Regions from separate parts of the Erwinia tracheiphila genome, predicted to be linked through region 1. Evidence: riboswitches for the same ligand, from Rfam matches in the RefSeq annotation. Region 1 holds a riboswitch; the other holds the start of a gene.
What was found. A riboswitch is a leader RNA that binds a small molecule or an ion and turns the genes downstream of it on or off. The one in region 1 is predicted to bind thiamine pyrophosphate.
Positions count from the first base shown of each region.

Region 2: it holds a riboswitch for thiamine pyrophosphate, as region 1 does, so the genes downstream of both, thiB (thiamine ABC transporter substrate binding subunit) here and thiC (phosphomethylpyrimidine synthase ThiC) in region 1, are expected to answer to the same signal.

Region 1 is NZ_CP089932.1:297,316-304,432, reverse strand. Features, by position in the region: gene hupA (nucleoid-associated protein HU-alpha) at 96-368, opposite strand; gene LU633_RS01475 (YjaG family protein) at 557-1,147, opposite strand; gene nfi (deoxyribonuclease V) at 1,215-1,883, opposite strand; gene hemE (uroporphyrinogen decarboxylase) at 1,885-2,952, opposite strand; gene nudC (NAD(+) diphosphatase) at 2,991-3,764, opposite strand; gene LU633_RS01455 (Rsd/AlgQ family anti-sigma factor) at 3,850-4,359, shown strand; TPP riboswitch at 4,479-4,579, shown strand; gene thiC (phosphomethylpyrimidine synthase ThiC) at 4,671-6,605, shown strand; gene thiE (thiamine phosphate synthase) at 6,602-7,117, shown strand, end outside.
Region 2 is NZ_CP089932.1:4,040,034-4,047,150, forward strand. Features, by position in the region: gene LU633_RS21055 (MFS transporter) at 1-1,042, opposite strand, end outside; gene sgrR (HTH-type transcriptional regulator SgrR) at 1,304-2,965, shown strand; TPP riboswitch at 3,002-3,100, shown strand; gene thiB (thiamine ABC transporter substrate binding subunit) at 3,140-4,126, shown strand; gene thiP (thiamine/thiamine pyrophosphate ABC transporter permease ThiP) at 4,102-5,712, shown strand; gene thiQ (thiamine ABC transporter ATP-binding protein ThiQ) at 5,696-6,397, shown strand; gene LU633_RS21080 (DedA family protein) at 6,630-7,117, opposite strand, start outside.

The DNA of each region.
Region 1 (7,117 bases):
CACATGAACGATGACCACCTCCACAGGAGGTGGTTTAGTGTTGATAACAAAAGGGGCTTACGCCCCCCTGCTTAAAACTTTTCACCGTCACACGATTACTTAACAGCGTCTTTCAGTGCTTTACCAGAAACAAATGCCGGTACGTTAGCAGCAGCAATTTTAATCTCTTTACCAGTCTGCGGGTTGCGGCCAGTACGTTCAGCACGGTGATTCACTTTAAAAGTACCAAAACCAACCAGTTGTACAGCATCACCTTCTTTCAGAGACTCAGTAATCGCAGCCAGGGTGGATTCCAGGGCAGCTTTAGCCTGGGTCTTAGACAGGTCCGCTTTGTCCGCAATTACATCAATCAGTTGAGTCTTGTTCATAAGTTGTCCTTACAGTGTATTTATCGCTTGCTAAACATCGAGTGCGAGGGAAAAACCAGATTCTGGCACTCTCCTGCATACACGCACCGATAGCCACTTTTTTCAGCCCCACAAATGTAGACCAGACTGGGGGCGAATGTGAAGCCTTAAGGCGCTACAAATCAGGCCTCAAGCCAGGTTTTCTCACCTTATTGCTGAAATTTTATACCAATATTGCTCATACCCGATTCCCGCAGATCAGAACGCAGTCCTTTTATCAATTCCTGGTCTCTTTCCTCGCAGGCACTGAGCAGGCGGAAAATCTCCCACTGAATATCCCATTCTTCTTCAACCGCAGGGTTTTCTCTCAGCTCTTCATCACTCATTTCACGCTCCGCCTGCGTCATTTCCAACATCGCCACGCTGGTAATTGACGCTTCGCTAACGGCAATAGCATGGGAGAGCGTATCGCCACTTAACCGGGAATGCAGCAGTTCGCTCAAGGCAACACAGGCATCAATGGCAGGATAGACACCGTACAGATCGTAATCGTCCGCTGCCGGGATTGCCTCTTCCAGCTTTTCAAGCTGGGTGTCAAAGTTAACTTTGACATCTTTCACCAGCAGCGTCTCCCAGACTAGGTCGAGAATACGGCGATAAAGCTGCCCCTCACCAAAGCCGGTCTGCTGGCAAAATGCCCAATAATTCGGGTTCATACGCTCACACAGGCAAGCCATGAAAGTAATGTGCTGCCAGCTTTCCAACTTTTCCAGCCGCAGGTGGATCGGATTACGTAACATGATGGAATCTCTTTAACAAAATCGTGCGCGTCATGCAGTGTAACCGAAAAGCATCCGCCCCACACGGTTAACCCTGTGCCAACAGCCGCAGGAAAGCAGGACGACGTGATGCCACCGCATCCGCCCAGCGGGTAGGCTCCGGCAGTCGATAACCTTGCAGGCAGTTTTCCACCCAGTGCAACGCGGTATCCGAACTGACCCGGTGACCGGGCGAGATAAACAGCGGATTACAACGCAACTTACTGCGTAACACCCAACCCAGCTGTTCGCCCTTATCCATCAGCGCCTCACGGGAGCCGGGAGATGCCGCCAGCGGTGCACATTCGCCACACAGACGACGTTTTGCCACGCCAATGGTTGGCACATCCACCAGCAGGCCAAAATGGCTGGCAACGCCAAGGCGGCGGGGGTGTGCAATCCCCTGGCCATCAACGAACAGCAGATCGGGTTGATGCTGCAATTGTTGCCAGGCTGCCAGCAACGCAGGACATTCACGAAAGGAAAGAAAGCCAGGGATATAAGGCATCGTGGTGGCAACCCGCGCTACATGGTGTTCCACCAGCCTCAGAGAGGGGTAATCCAGAATCACCAGCGCAGCACGCGTCACCTCTCCGCCCTGTTCGAACCCGACATCCGCCCCGGCAATCAGGCGCGGTGGCATTACCTCAAAATCATCTTCACGCACCACCTCTACGGCACGTTTCAGCTGCTCTTGCTTTAATGCCTGGATGTCCATGTTATCCCTGATGATACTGACGGGAAAGCCTGTGCACCGCCTCCACAAAGACACCAGCATGCTCAGGCGGCACGTCCAGATGGATACCGTGCCCCAAATTGAATACATGGCCCTCGCCATGACCGAAGGCGTTTAAAATATAGGTGACTTCCTGTTCAATACGTTCGGGCTGCGCGTACAGCATGGATGGATCCATATTTCCCTGCAACGCTACCTTGTGACCGACACGGTGCCGTGCATCGGCGATGTCGGTGGTCCAATCCAGTCCTAACGCATCACAGCCAGTCTCTGCCATCGCCTCAAGCCACTGGCCTCCACCTTTGGTGAAAAGCGTGACCGGCACCCGACTGCCTTCATTTTCATGCAGCAGCCCGTCAACAATTTTGTGCATGTAGTGCAGCGAAAACTGTAAATAATCACGACCGGTCAACACGCCACCCCAGGTGTCAAAAATCATCACCGACTGAGCACCGGCGCGGATTTGCGCATTGAGATAAAGCGTGACGCTGTCCGCCAGCTTATCAAGCATCAGATGCAGCGTTTCTGGTTCCGCATACATCATCTTTTTCAGTTTGGTAAAAGCTTTGCTGCTGCTACCCTCCACCATATAGGTTGCCAGCGTCCACGGACTGCCGGAGAAACCAATCAATGGCACCTGACCCTGTAAATTTTTGCGGATAGTGCGCACGGCATTCATCACATAGCCCAGCTCCTGTTCCGGGTCCGGCACGGGCAGCTTTTCCACATCCGCCCGGCAGGTCACCGGAGATGAAAAACGTGGGCCTTCACCAGCCTCAAACCAGAGGCCTAATCCCATCGCATCAGGGATCGTCAAAATATCGGAGAAAAGGATTGCCGCATCAAGCGGATAACGGCGCAGCGGCTGCAGCGTAACCTCACAAGCCAGTTCTGCGTTTTTGCACAATGACATAAAATCCCCGGCCTGGGCGCGGGTGGCTTTGTACTCCGGCAAATAGCGCCCGGCCTGCCTCATCATCCACACGGGGGTGGCATCTACCGGTTGGCGCAACAGTGCGCGCAGATAACGATCATTTTTCAGTTCAGTCATGTTTATGGCTCTCTGTTTGCAGTCGCGCAGTATAACATTCATTGTTCCGCAGCGCGGCAAAGCGCAACGGTGTCTTCAATCAGGCGCCGTGCGACAGTGCCTGGCGGCGGCAGGAACGGCAGCGCATCAAAGCGATACCAGCCCGCATCCAGCAGTTCTTTTGGATCGATGACAATCTCACCACAGTGATAATCGGCCATAAACGCCATCATCAACGACTGAGGGAAAGGCCACGGCTGTGACGACACATAACGCAGATTCTTTACCGTAATGCCGCTTTCTTCCATCACTTCACGCGCCACGGCTTGCTCTAGCGTTTCCCCCACCTCAACAAAACCGGCCAGTACCGTATAAATACCGTTACGATGGCGAGTATGCTGCGCCAGCAGGATCCTGTCGTCACGACGAATAGCAACAATAATACAGGGAGCAATTTGCGGGTAGTAACGTTGACGGCAGTGGTTGCACAGGCAGGCCCATTCGGTTCTGCTGTGACGCATTTTATGCCCGCAGTAGCCACACCACTGATGCGACCGATAAAATTCAGCCAGCTGCACGCCCCGCCCGACAAGCTGGAACAGACCAACATCCTGATCAAGCAACTGCCGCAGCGAGGCCATTCCCTCTTTACGGCTGGCGCAAACCAGAAAAACCGGTTCGCCCAACCACTCACCGAGCAACATTCCCTGGCTACCCACCAGCCCCAACGCATCGGCGCGCCCCTTCGGAAGCTGGCACTCCGGTAACCAAAGTTTCTGTTCATGGCTGACAACCCACCATCCAGCGTCTACGCTTGAGATCTCACGTTGCATAAGTTTGCTCATCCTCCGCTTCACAGGCATTCAGTATCACGGGATTGCAGTCAGACAATCAAAAATAACACTTACGGAGTCACTCATGCTAAACCAGTTAAACGTTCTGACCGCCCGTGTTGGCGGATGCAGTGACCTGGTGGACTTTTGTCTGCAATCGCGTAAGCAGTTGCTGGTTGCTTATTATCAAATGGTTGGCATCAAGCCTAACAAGGATTCGCTGACCACGCTCGATCAAAACGCGCTGGATACCTTCTGCCAGACGCTTGTGGATTATCTTTCCACGGGCCACTTCACCATTTACGAACGCTTTATTAAAGAGATGGAAGGCAGCGAGCAGCTGGCAAAAGCAGCCATCATTTATCCTTCGCTACGTTCGAACACCGAGCAGATTATGCAGGTATATGATTCTCATTTTGAAAATGCCATTGATGATGATAACTATCTGGCATTTCAACAGGCGCTGTCAGAAATAGGAGAGGCGCTGGAAGCGCGTTTCTCCCTGGAAGACAAGTTTATTAATCTGGCGCTGGACAGGAACGCTCTGCGGCTGGAGGATGCAGCTAACAATGCTGCCCTGGTGCGTCCGGCCTGAAAAACGATGGATTCGTAAAAACCTTGTAGTTTCCAGAAAGCCCTTTTATGATGAAAGGGTAATCATGTGGTCGCAAGTATGCGACCACTTTTATTCTGCTGCCCTGTGAGGTGGCAAAATTCTTCTTGTCGGAGTGCCCTTAGGGGCTGAGACCGTTTATTCGGGATCCGCGGAACCTGATCAGGTTAGTACCTGCGAAGGGAACAAGAGTAACGATTCAGTACGGATCTGACGCCCTACGGGCATCATTTTCTGCACTTACTCCTGCCGAACTCCAGACAAGCCATTTTTCCCTTACTGAGGAATGCGCTATGTCTACCGTTGATAAAAAATCCACCCGCCGTGAACAGCGAGCTGAAGCCCAACAATTTATTGAATCGCTTCAGGGCAGTGCTTTTCCCCGTTCAAAACGAATTTATCTGACGGGTTCCCGTGAGGATATCCGGGTTCCCCTGCGGGAAATCCAGCTCAGTCCAACGCCGATTGGCGGCAGTGGCGGCAACCCACAATTTGAAGAAAACGAGCCGGTACCGGTTTATGATACCGCCGGGCCTTACGGCGATCCGGCAGCCGCTATCGATGTACAGCGCGGCCTGCCGTCCCTGCGGAAAAACTGGATCGCCGAACGTAACGACACACAGCCCATTGAACACCTTAGTTCGAACTACAGCCAGCAGCGTCTGGCGGATGACTCGCTGGACTCATTGCGTTTTGCTCACCGCGCCCAAACCCGCCGAGCCACGCCGGGGCGTCGTGTCACTCAACTGCATTACGCACGCCAGGGGACGATTACCCCGGAGATGGAGTTTATCGCACTGCGCGAAAACATGGGCCGCTCACGCATCCTTAGCGAGGAACTGCTGGCACAGCATCCCGGCAACAGTTTCGGTGCCCAGTTCCCGGACACCATTACGGCGGAGTTTGTTCGTCAGGAAGTGGCTGCCGGACGCGCCATTATCCCCGCCAATATCAATCACCCTGAATCGGAGCCGATGATTATTGGCCGTAACTTTCTGGTGAAAATCAATGCCAATATTGGCAATTCGACGGTCAGCTCCTCCATTGAAGAAGAAGTTGAGAAACTGGTCTGGGCCGTCCGCTGGGGAGCGGATACGGTGATGGACCTTTCCACCGGGCGTAACATCCATGAAACCCGCGAATGGATCCTGCGTAACAGCCCCGTACCGATTGGCACCGTGCCAATTTATCAGGCGCTGGAGAAAGTCAACGGCATTGCAGAAAATCTGAGCTGGGGCGTTTTCCGCGATACGTTGCTGGAACAGGCCGAACAGGGGGTGGATTACTTCACAATTCACGCTGGTGTGCTGCTGCGCTATGTACCCATGACGGCGAAGCGTCTGACCGGGATCGTTTCGCGCGGCGGATCGATTATGGCAAAATGGTGTCTGTCGCATCATCAGGAGAACTTTCTCTGGCAGCATTTCCGTGAAATCTGCGAGATTTGCGCGGCCTATGACGTATCGCTGTCGCTGGGTGACGGCCTGCGTCCCGGCTCCATTCAGGATGCCAATGATGAAGCTCAGTTTGCTGAACTGCGTACGCTGGGGGAACTGACCAACATTGCCTGGGAATATGATGTGCAGGTGATGATTGAAGGCCCCGGGCATGTACCCATGCAGATGATCCGCCGCAATATGACCGAACAGCTGGAACACTGCCACGAAGCGCCATTTTACACCCTTGGCCCACTGACCACCGATATTGCACCAGGCTACGACCACTTCACATCGGGCATTGGCGCGGCGATGATCGGCTGGTTTGGTTGTGCCATGTTGTGTTATGTGACGCCGAAAGAGCATCTGGGCCTGCCCAACAAAAAAGATGTTAAACAAGGACTTATTACCTACAAGATTGCAGCACATGCTGCCGATCTGGCCAAAGGTCATCCGGGCGCGCAGATCCGTGATAACGCCATGTCGAAAGCGCGCTTTGAATTCCGCTGGGAAGATCAGTTTAACCTTGCGCTCGATCCCCACACGGCGAGAGCCTATCACGATGAAACCCTGCCGCAGGAATCCGGTAAGGTTGCGCATTTCTGCTCCATGTGTGGTCCCAAATTCTGCTCGATGAAGATCACTCAGGAAGTGCGCGAATACGCCGCAAGGCAGGAGGCCGAAGCCAGAGCGATTGAAGTGGGCATGGCCAACATGTCAGCTGCTTTCCGGGAGCGGGGCGGGGAGCTGTATCAGCCGGTCACAGCAGGTTCGTCGGAGGAAAAAGTATGAAACCTTCTCCCTTTCCGGCAACGGCCAGGCAGCTGGGGCTTTATCCGGTAGTAGATTCCGTTACGTGGATTTCACGGCTGCTGGACGCGGGTGCCCGTACGATTCAACTCCGTCTTAAAAACCTGACGGAAGACGCTGCCGGGCAGCAGGTGGCGGACGCTGTCGCGCTGGGGTATCGCTACCAGGCGCGTCTGTTTATCAATGATTATTGGCGGCTGGCCATCAAACATCAGGCTTATGGCGTACATCTGGGGCAACAGGATCTGGACAGTGCAGACCTGTCGGCCATTCAGCGCGCCGGTCTGCGGCTGGGATTGTCCACCCACGATGATGTGGAGCTGGATCGCGCGCTGGCCATACGCCCCTCGTATATTGCGCTGGGTCATATCTTCCCAACGCAAACCAAACAGATGCCCTCAGCACCCCAGGGGGTGGAAGAACTAAAGCGCCACGTTTCCCGGCTGCCGGGAATTTCTACCGTTGCGATTGGCGGCATCAGCCTGGCGCGCGCC
Region 2 (7,117 bases), 1.2 Mb from region 1:
CACCGGTAGAAATGCTGTTAGTGAACAGCGTTGTGGCCGCTCCCGGCCGCCCCGGCATTAAATCCTGAAACCACAGCATGCCAATCCCCGCCACGATACCGATAAACACCGCATTGAAAAGTTGTAATATCATCAATGCCAGCCGCGAATGAAACAGCACCAGCCCGAAGTAAAACAGCACGCCCGCCATCAGCGCCACCAGCATCATATTGCGCTTGCCAACGCGTTTCACGTAGTGCCCAGCCAGCAGCATCGCGGGGATTTCCAGACCCGCGGCCACGCCCATCAGTAATCCGGCCAGGCGCTCTGACAAACCCAGCACATTGCTAATATAAATCGGCATATCAATGATATACATGGTATTACAAGTCCACATCAGCAAAGAGGCGAGAAATAACAGCCTGACATCCGGGTTCTTCCAGGCGCTGATTTCAGTTATGGCAATCTGTTCCGACTGAACAATGCGAGGGACCGAGGGTAGCGCAAACCAGATCAATGAAATGCAGACAATAAAAAGCGCGGCGGCAACCACAAACATCGTGGTAAAACCATAGCCCAGCACAAGCGCAAAGGAGAGCGGCGGCCCAATCACCCACGCCAGTGACAGCTGGGCACGCATAACTGAACTGAACATCACCACTTCCCGCGCTGAACGGTCAGCATACTCACGCGCCAGCGCGAAAATCTGCGGCATAGCTACGCTGGCCAGCGCGGACAGCAGAACACCTGCGGTAACCAGTGTCAGATAATGGCGATTGAAAGCAAACAGCAGCGCATTTCCCGCCGCCATCAGGCAACAAAACAGAATCAGCATGCGCCTGTCACCACGGTTATCCGAACGCTTTGCCAACAGCACGCTGACCCCAATCCCGGCGACCGCATTAACGGTATAAAACAGCCCGACCCAAAACGGACGCACCGCCACCTCACGGGTGAGAAACAGACTGAGCGTCGGCGCCTGTAACGCTCCCGCCACGCCCACCATAAAAGAGACGGTCATAAACGGGTTGATTCGACGTCGACGTGATAAAAGCGATTTCATGACTGATCCTTCGGTATGGCGCTCGCGACAAGGTACACAGCATAAACAGAACAAACAAGAAGCACAGAAGAAAACAGGGCCAATGAAAAAAGGCCAGCGGCCATAAGCACGCTGGCGGGTGAAGTCGCACCATACTCAGATCAAGTAAAAATAATGTCGGAGCGCCATTCACAGAATGTCTCCCGCTCTTTCATCGACGGCTATTCTTCGCCTAATATAGAGAAAAAAAACAGACGACTTTACCAGGAGAGTTCCTCTTTTATGTCATCACCCCGTTTGAAACAGCAGTTTATTCGCCTGTGGCAGAGCTGTGAGGGGCAGTCACAGCAGACCACACTGAATGATTTAGCCCTCAGGCTGAATTGTTCACGTCGCCATATGCGCAGTCTGCTTAACGCCATGCAACAGCAGGGCTGGCTGGAATGGCATGCGGAAGCCGGGCGCAGTAAGCGCTCACAGCTCAACTTTCTTTATACCGGACTGGCGCTGCAACAACAGCGCGCAGAAGATCTGCTGGAACAGGATCGTATCGACCAGCTGGTGCAGCTGGTCGGTGATAAAAATGCGGTGCGGCAAATGCTGGTTTCACGCCTCGGGCGCAGTTTCCGACAGGGCAAACACATTCTCCGTATTCTCTATTATCGCTCGCTGCTCAACCTGCTGCCGGGCACCCCGCTCAGGCGATCAGAAACCCATCTGGCCCGGCAAATCTTCAGCGGGCTGACCCGCATTAATGAGGAAAATGGGGAAATTGAAGCGGACATCGCCCATCACTGGCAACAAATCACACCGCTGCACTGGCGCTTTTTCTTACGTCCCGCGATTCATTTCCATCATGGGCGCGAACTGGAAATGGCGGATGTGATTGCCACTCTGGAGCGGCTCACCAGTCAACCGCTGTATGCCAATCTGCATAAGATATCGTCCTCTTCTCCCTGGAGCCTGGATATTTATTTGCATCAGCCTGACCACTGGCTGCCCTGGCTGTTGGGCAGCGTTAGCAGCATGATCCTGCCGAAAGAGTGGCCGTCCATAGCCAACTTTGCCCGTCAGCCGATCGGTACCGGGCCTTATCAGGTGGTGCGCAACCAACAGCGTCAGCTGCGCATTGAAGCGTTTGACGACTATTTCGGCTATCGGGCGCTGATCGATGAAGTCAACATCTGGGTGCTACCGGAAATCAGTGAAGAACTGGTTTACGCCAGTGTGCGACTTCAGAGCGACAGCCTGAGCGACAAGTCAGAAGAGAGCAGGCTGGAAGAAGGCTGCTACTTCTTGCTGTTTGATCAACGCTCTGAACGGGGACGTAATGAACAGGTACGACGCTGGGTGAACAGCCTTTGCAATCCCGTTGCCCTGCTGAACCAGGCGGATATTGGCTATCAGCGTTACTGGTTTCCGGCCTATGGCCTGCTTCCGCGCTGGCATCACCAGCGGGATCTGACGCGCTCAACGAAACCAGCTGGATTAACCTCGCTGACGCTCACCTGGTATGACGACCATATCGAGTACCAGGCGATTGCTAACACACTGGAACCCTTACTCGCTGCCGGGGGCGTCACGCTGGTGACCCGCCAGGTGGACTACGCTACCTGGCACCGTGGCGATGCCGAAAGCGATATCTGGCTGGGCAGCGCCAATTTTACGCTGCCGCTGGCGTTCTCTCTGTTTGCGCTGCTGTATGAGATCCCGCTGGTGCATCACTGCGTGGCAACCAACTGGGAAACCGACGTGCAAAAGTGGCGGGAAAACAACCTGACGCTGACCGAGTGGAGTAAGCGGATAATTGACTCTCACACGCTGCATCCCCTGTTTCATCACTGGCTACTACTGGAAGGCATACGTACGATGCGCGGCGTAAAAATGAACACCCTGGGCTGGTTCGACTTTAAATCCGCGTGGTTTGCACCGCCTGAAGGATGATGCTTTCCCTGCTGCGGGGAAATCACTAGAATAGCGTCGTTCTCAACGGGGTGCGCTGAAGAAAATGGCGCTGAGAAAGACCCGTCGAACCTGATCCGGCTCATACCGGCGTAGGGATTTGAGAGTGTTATCCGCTCAGATCATGCGTCCTCACCCTTTTCCAAGGAACGCAATGTGTTAAAGAAAGTGCTCCCCCTGCTTATTCTGTGCTCACTTCCTGCTTTTGCTGAAAAACCCCGGCTCACGGTCTACACCTACGATTCATTCTCTGCCGACTGGGGGCCCGGCCCGGCGATAAAAAAAGCCTTTGAAGCCCGCTGCGACTGCCAGCTGAAATACGTGGCGCTGGAAGATGGTGTCGCGCTGCTCAATCGCCTGCGCCTGGAAGGAAAAAACAGCAAGGCTGACGTGGTTCTGGGGCTGGATAACAACCTGCTGGATGCGGCAGAAAAAACGGGATTGTTTGCCCAAAGCCATACCGATAACAGCAGGCTGACCCTCCCGGGCGACTGGAAAAACACCACCTTCGTTCCTTACGATTACGGTTGGTTTGCCTTTGTCTATGATAAAACGCGCCTGCAAAATCCACCAACGAGCCTGAAAGCGCTGGTGGAAAGCGACAGACCGTTCAAAATCATTTATCAAGACCCCCGCACCAGTACGCCAGGCCTTGGACTGCTGTTGTGGATGCAAAAAGTTTACGGTGATAACGCGCCTCAGGCCTGGCAGAAACTGGCCGGTAAGACCGTTACCGTCACCAAAGGCTGGAGCGAGGCCTATGGCCTGTTTCTAAAGGGCGAAGCTGACATGGTGCTGAGTTATACCACCTCTCCCGCTTATCACCTGATTGAAGAGAAAAAGTCCCAGTACGCCGCTGCCAGCTTTAGCGAAGGGCACTATCTACAGGTTGAGGTCGCGGGACAGTTGAAATCCAGCAGGCAGCCGCAGCTTGCCCAGGCATTTATGCAATTTGTCCTCGACAACGCTTTCCAGGACACCATCCCCACCAGCAACTGGATGTATCCGGTAACAAAACGTCCGCTACCCGCCGGTTTTGATACCCTGACCGTGCCGGGTACCTCGCTCCAGTACAGCCCGCAGGACATTGCCAACCATCGCAGCCAGTGGATCAGTGCATGGCAACGCGCCGTCAGCCGCTAAGTAAAGCCACCTTAGCGCCAGGCATAGTGGCCTCGGCGCTGCTGGTTGGCGTGGCGGCGCTGGCATTTGGCGCACTGTGGTGCCAGGCACCGGTCACGAACGTTATGACGCTGTGGCAGGATGACTACCTGTGGCACGTCCTGCGTTTTTCCTTCTTTCAGGCGCTGCTCTCTGCCACGCTGGCCGTGCTGCCTGCTATTCCCCTTGCCAGAGCACTCGGGCGCCGTCATTTTTGGGGCAGAGAAACCCTGCTGCGACTGTGCGCGATGACGCTGGTACTGCCAGTGCTGGTGGTGATTTTCGGCATTCTCAGCGTTTATGGACGAAGCGGCTGGCTGGCCACGCTGTGTTCACTGCTGGGGGTGCATTACACCTTCAGCCCCTATGGCCTGCAGGGCATTCTGCTGGCCCACGTATTCTTTAATCTGCCGCTGGCGGCGCGGCTGTTATTACAGGCACTGGAACACATTCCCGATGAACAACGCAAGCTGGCAGCCCAGCTTGGCATTCGCGGCTGGCACCATTTTCGCCTGGTGGAATGGCCGTGGCTGCGACGCCAGATCCTGCCCACCGCCGCACTGATCTTTATGCTTTGCTTCGCCAGCTTTGCCACCGTACTGGCACTCGGCGGTGGTCCCAAAGCCACTACGCTGGAGCTGGCGATTTTCCAGTCGCTCAGTTTTGATTTCGACCCCGCCCGCGCCGCGCTGCTGGCACTGCTGCAAATCCTGTGCTGCCTGGGGCTGGTGGTGTTCAGCCAGCGACTCAATAAGGCGCTCCCCGGTGGCAGCGCCAGCGACACCGGATGGCGCAATCCCGAAGACAGCATAGCCGCCAAAATAACCGACATGACGATCGTCGTCGCCGTGCTGCTTTTGCTGCTGCCGCCGCTACTGGCGGTGGCAGCAGACGGCATCAACCAGGGCCTGCCCGGCATATTACGGCAGCCAGCACTGTGGCAGGCAACATTAACTTCCCTGCGCGTTGCGCTTGGCGCAGGCATGCTCTCGGTGGTGCTGACCATGATGCTGCTATGGACCAGCCGCGAACTGCGCCTGAAACAGCGGCGGTGGATGGGCCAGACGCTGGAACTGAGCGGTCTGCTAATCCTCGCCATGCCGGGCATCGTGCTAGCGACCGGCTTTTTTCTGCTGTTCAATGATACCGTCGGCCTGCACCCTTCAACGGAAGGAATGGTGATATTTACCAATGCGCTGATGGCCGTACCCTATGCGATGAAAGTGCTGGAAAATCCCCTGTACGACACGGCCGCCCGCTATAACCTGCTGTGCCTGTCGCTGGGCGTCAGCGGCTGGAACCGACTGTGGCTGATTGAACTGCGGGCGCTCAGGCGGCCCATTGCCCAGGCGATGGCGTTTGCCTGCGTGCTGTCGGTGGGCGACTTCGGCGTGGTGGCACTGTTTGGTAATGAAAACTTTCGCACGCTGCCGTTCTGGCTGTATCAACAGATCGGTGCTTACCGCAGCGCCGAGGGTGCAGTAACCGCCCTGCTGCTGCTGCTGCTGTGTTTTTTACTGTTTACCCTGATTGAAAAACTGCCGGAACGCCATGCTAACCCTGAATAATCTCATCTGGATGTATCAACATCTGCCAATGCGTTTTTCCCTGAACATACAGGCAGGGGAAAAAGTGGCCATTCTTGGCCCAAGCGGCGCAGGCAAAAGCACCCTGTTAAGCCTGATCGCCGGGTTCCTGACCGCTGACAGTGGAAGCCTGCGGCTCAACGGCGAGGAGCACGCGGCCACGCCGCCTGCAAGGCGCCCGGTGTCGATGCTCTTTCAGGAAAACAACCTCTTTCCACATTTAACGGTGGAACAAAATATTGGTCTGGGATTGCATCCGGGTCTGCGGCTAAACAACCAGCAGAAAGCCGCATTGCAGGCTATTGTGCGGCGGGTTGGTCTGCAGGATCACCTGATGCGTTTTCCAGATCAACTCTCCGGCGGCCAGCGCCAGCGCGCCGCGCTGGCCCGCTGTCTGGTGCGTCAACAGCCGATACTGTTGCTGGATGAACCCTTTTCCGCTCTCGATCCGGCGCTGCGTCAGGAAATGCTGCTGCTGGTCAACGAGGTATGTGAAGAGCGAAATATCACCCTGCTGATGGTATCTCACAGCATTGAAGACGCGGTGCGTATTGCGCCACGCAGTATCCTGGTTGTTGATGGCCGGGTATTCTGGGACGGCGACACCACATTGTTGCAGCAGGGAAAGGTTGCAGAAGCGGCAGTTCTGGGCATTACCGTTCAATAAAAACGGTTCAAAAATTAGAGACGGGCGTTATGGCGTGATGCAGCATGCGCAACGGCGACACGTTCCCGAGTAGCGCATCAGTTCGCGGTAAAAAGAGTATCCCGAGCAAGCGATTACTCACCCAATAAAAACGGCCTGGATAAGGGGCGGCATATTTTACGCCACGCAGCGGCCCTGGTTGGTCAGACGCGTCGGGGACGCCGCCGCTGAGAGATGGCAGCAGCATCAGGCATTAATGTCCGATAAAGACCGTCCATAATAGCTGGCGGAACAGCGGCATCATCGGATGAAACTGAATGGCGATAAAACTCGCGGTGGCCGCTGACAACAGCAGGGGTGCCAGCCAGCGCAGACGCGAAGCAGGCAGATAAGGCGTCGCCCAGTTCGATGTTTTCTTCACCCGCAGCCAGCGCCAGCAAAGCCAGCCGCCCAGCCAGACCAGCAGCGCCACCGCCAGCAGCAGCCATGTAAACATACTGCTATTGGTATCTTTCGGCACATCAATAGCCACACCGGCCAGAATCCCCGGCAGCAGATAGAACGGCGGCCAGAGTACGCAGCCGATAATATTCGGCGGGATAAATTTCCTGACAGGAAGCTCAAGCATCCCGGCCACCAGCGGAATCAACGGGCGCGTCGGTCCGACAAAACGACCGACGATAATCGTGAACATGCTGTGCTGATGCAGCGCGTACTCGGTTTTGTCCATCAACGTCTGGT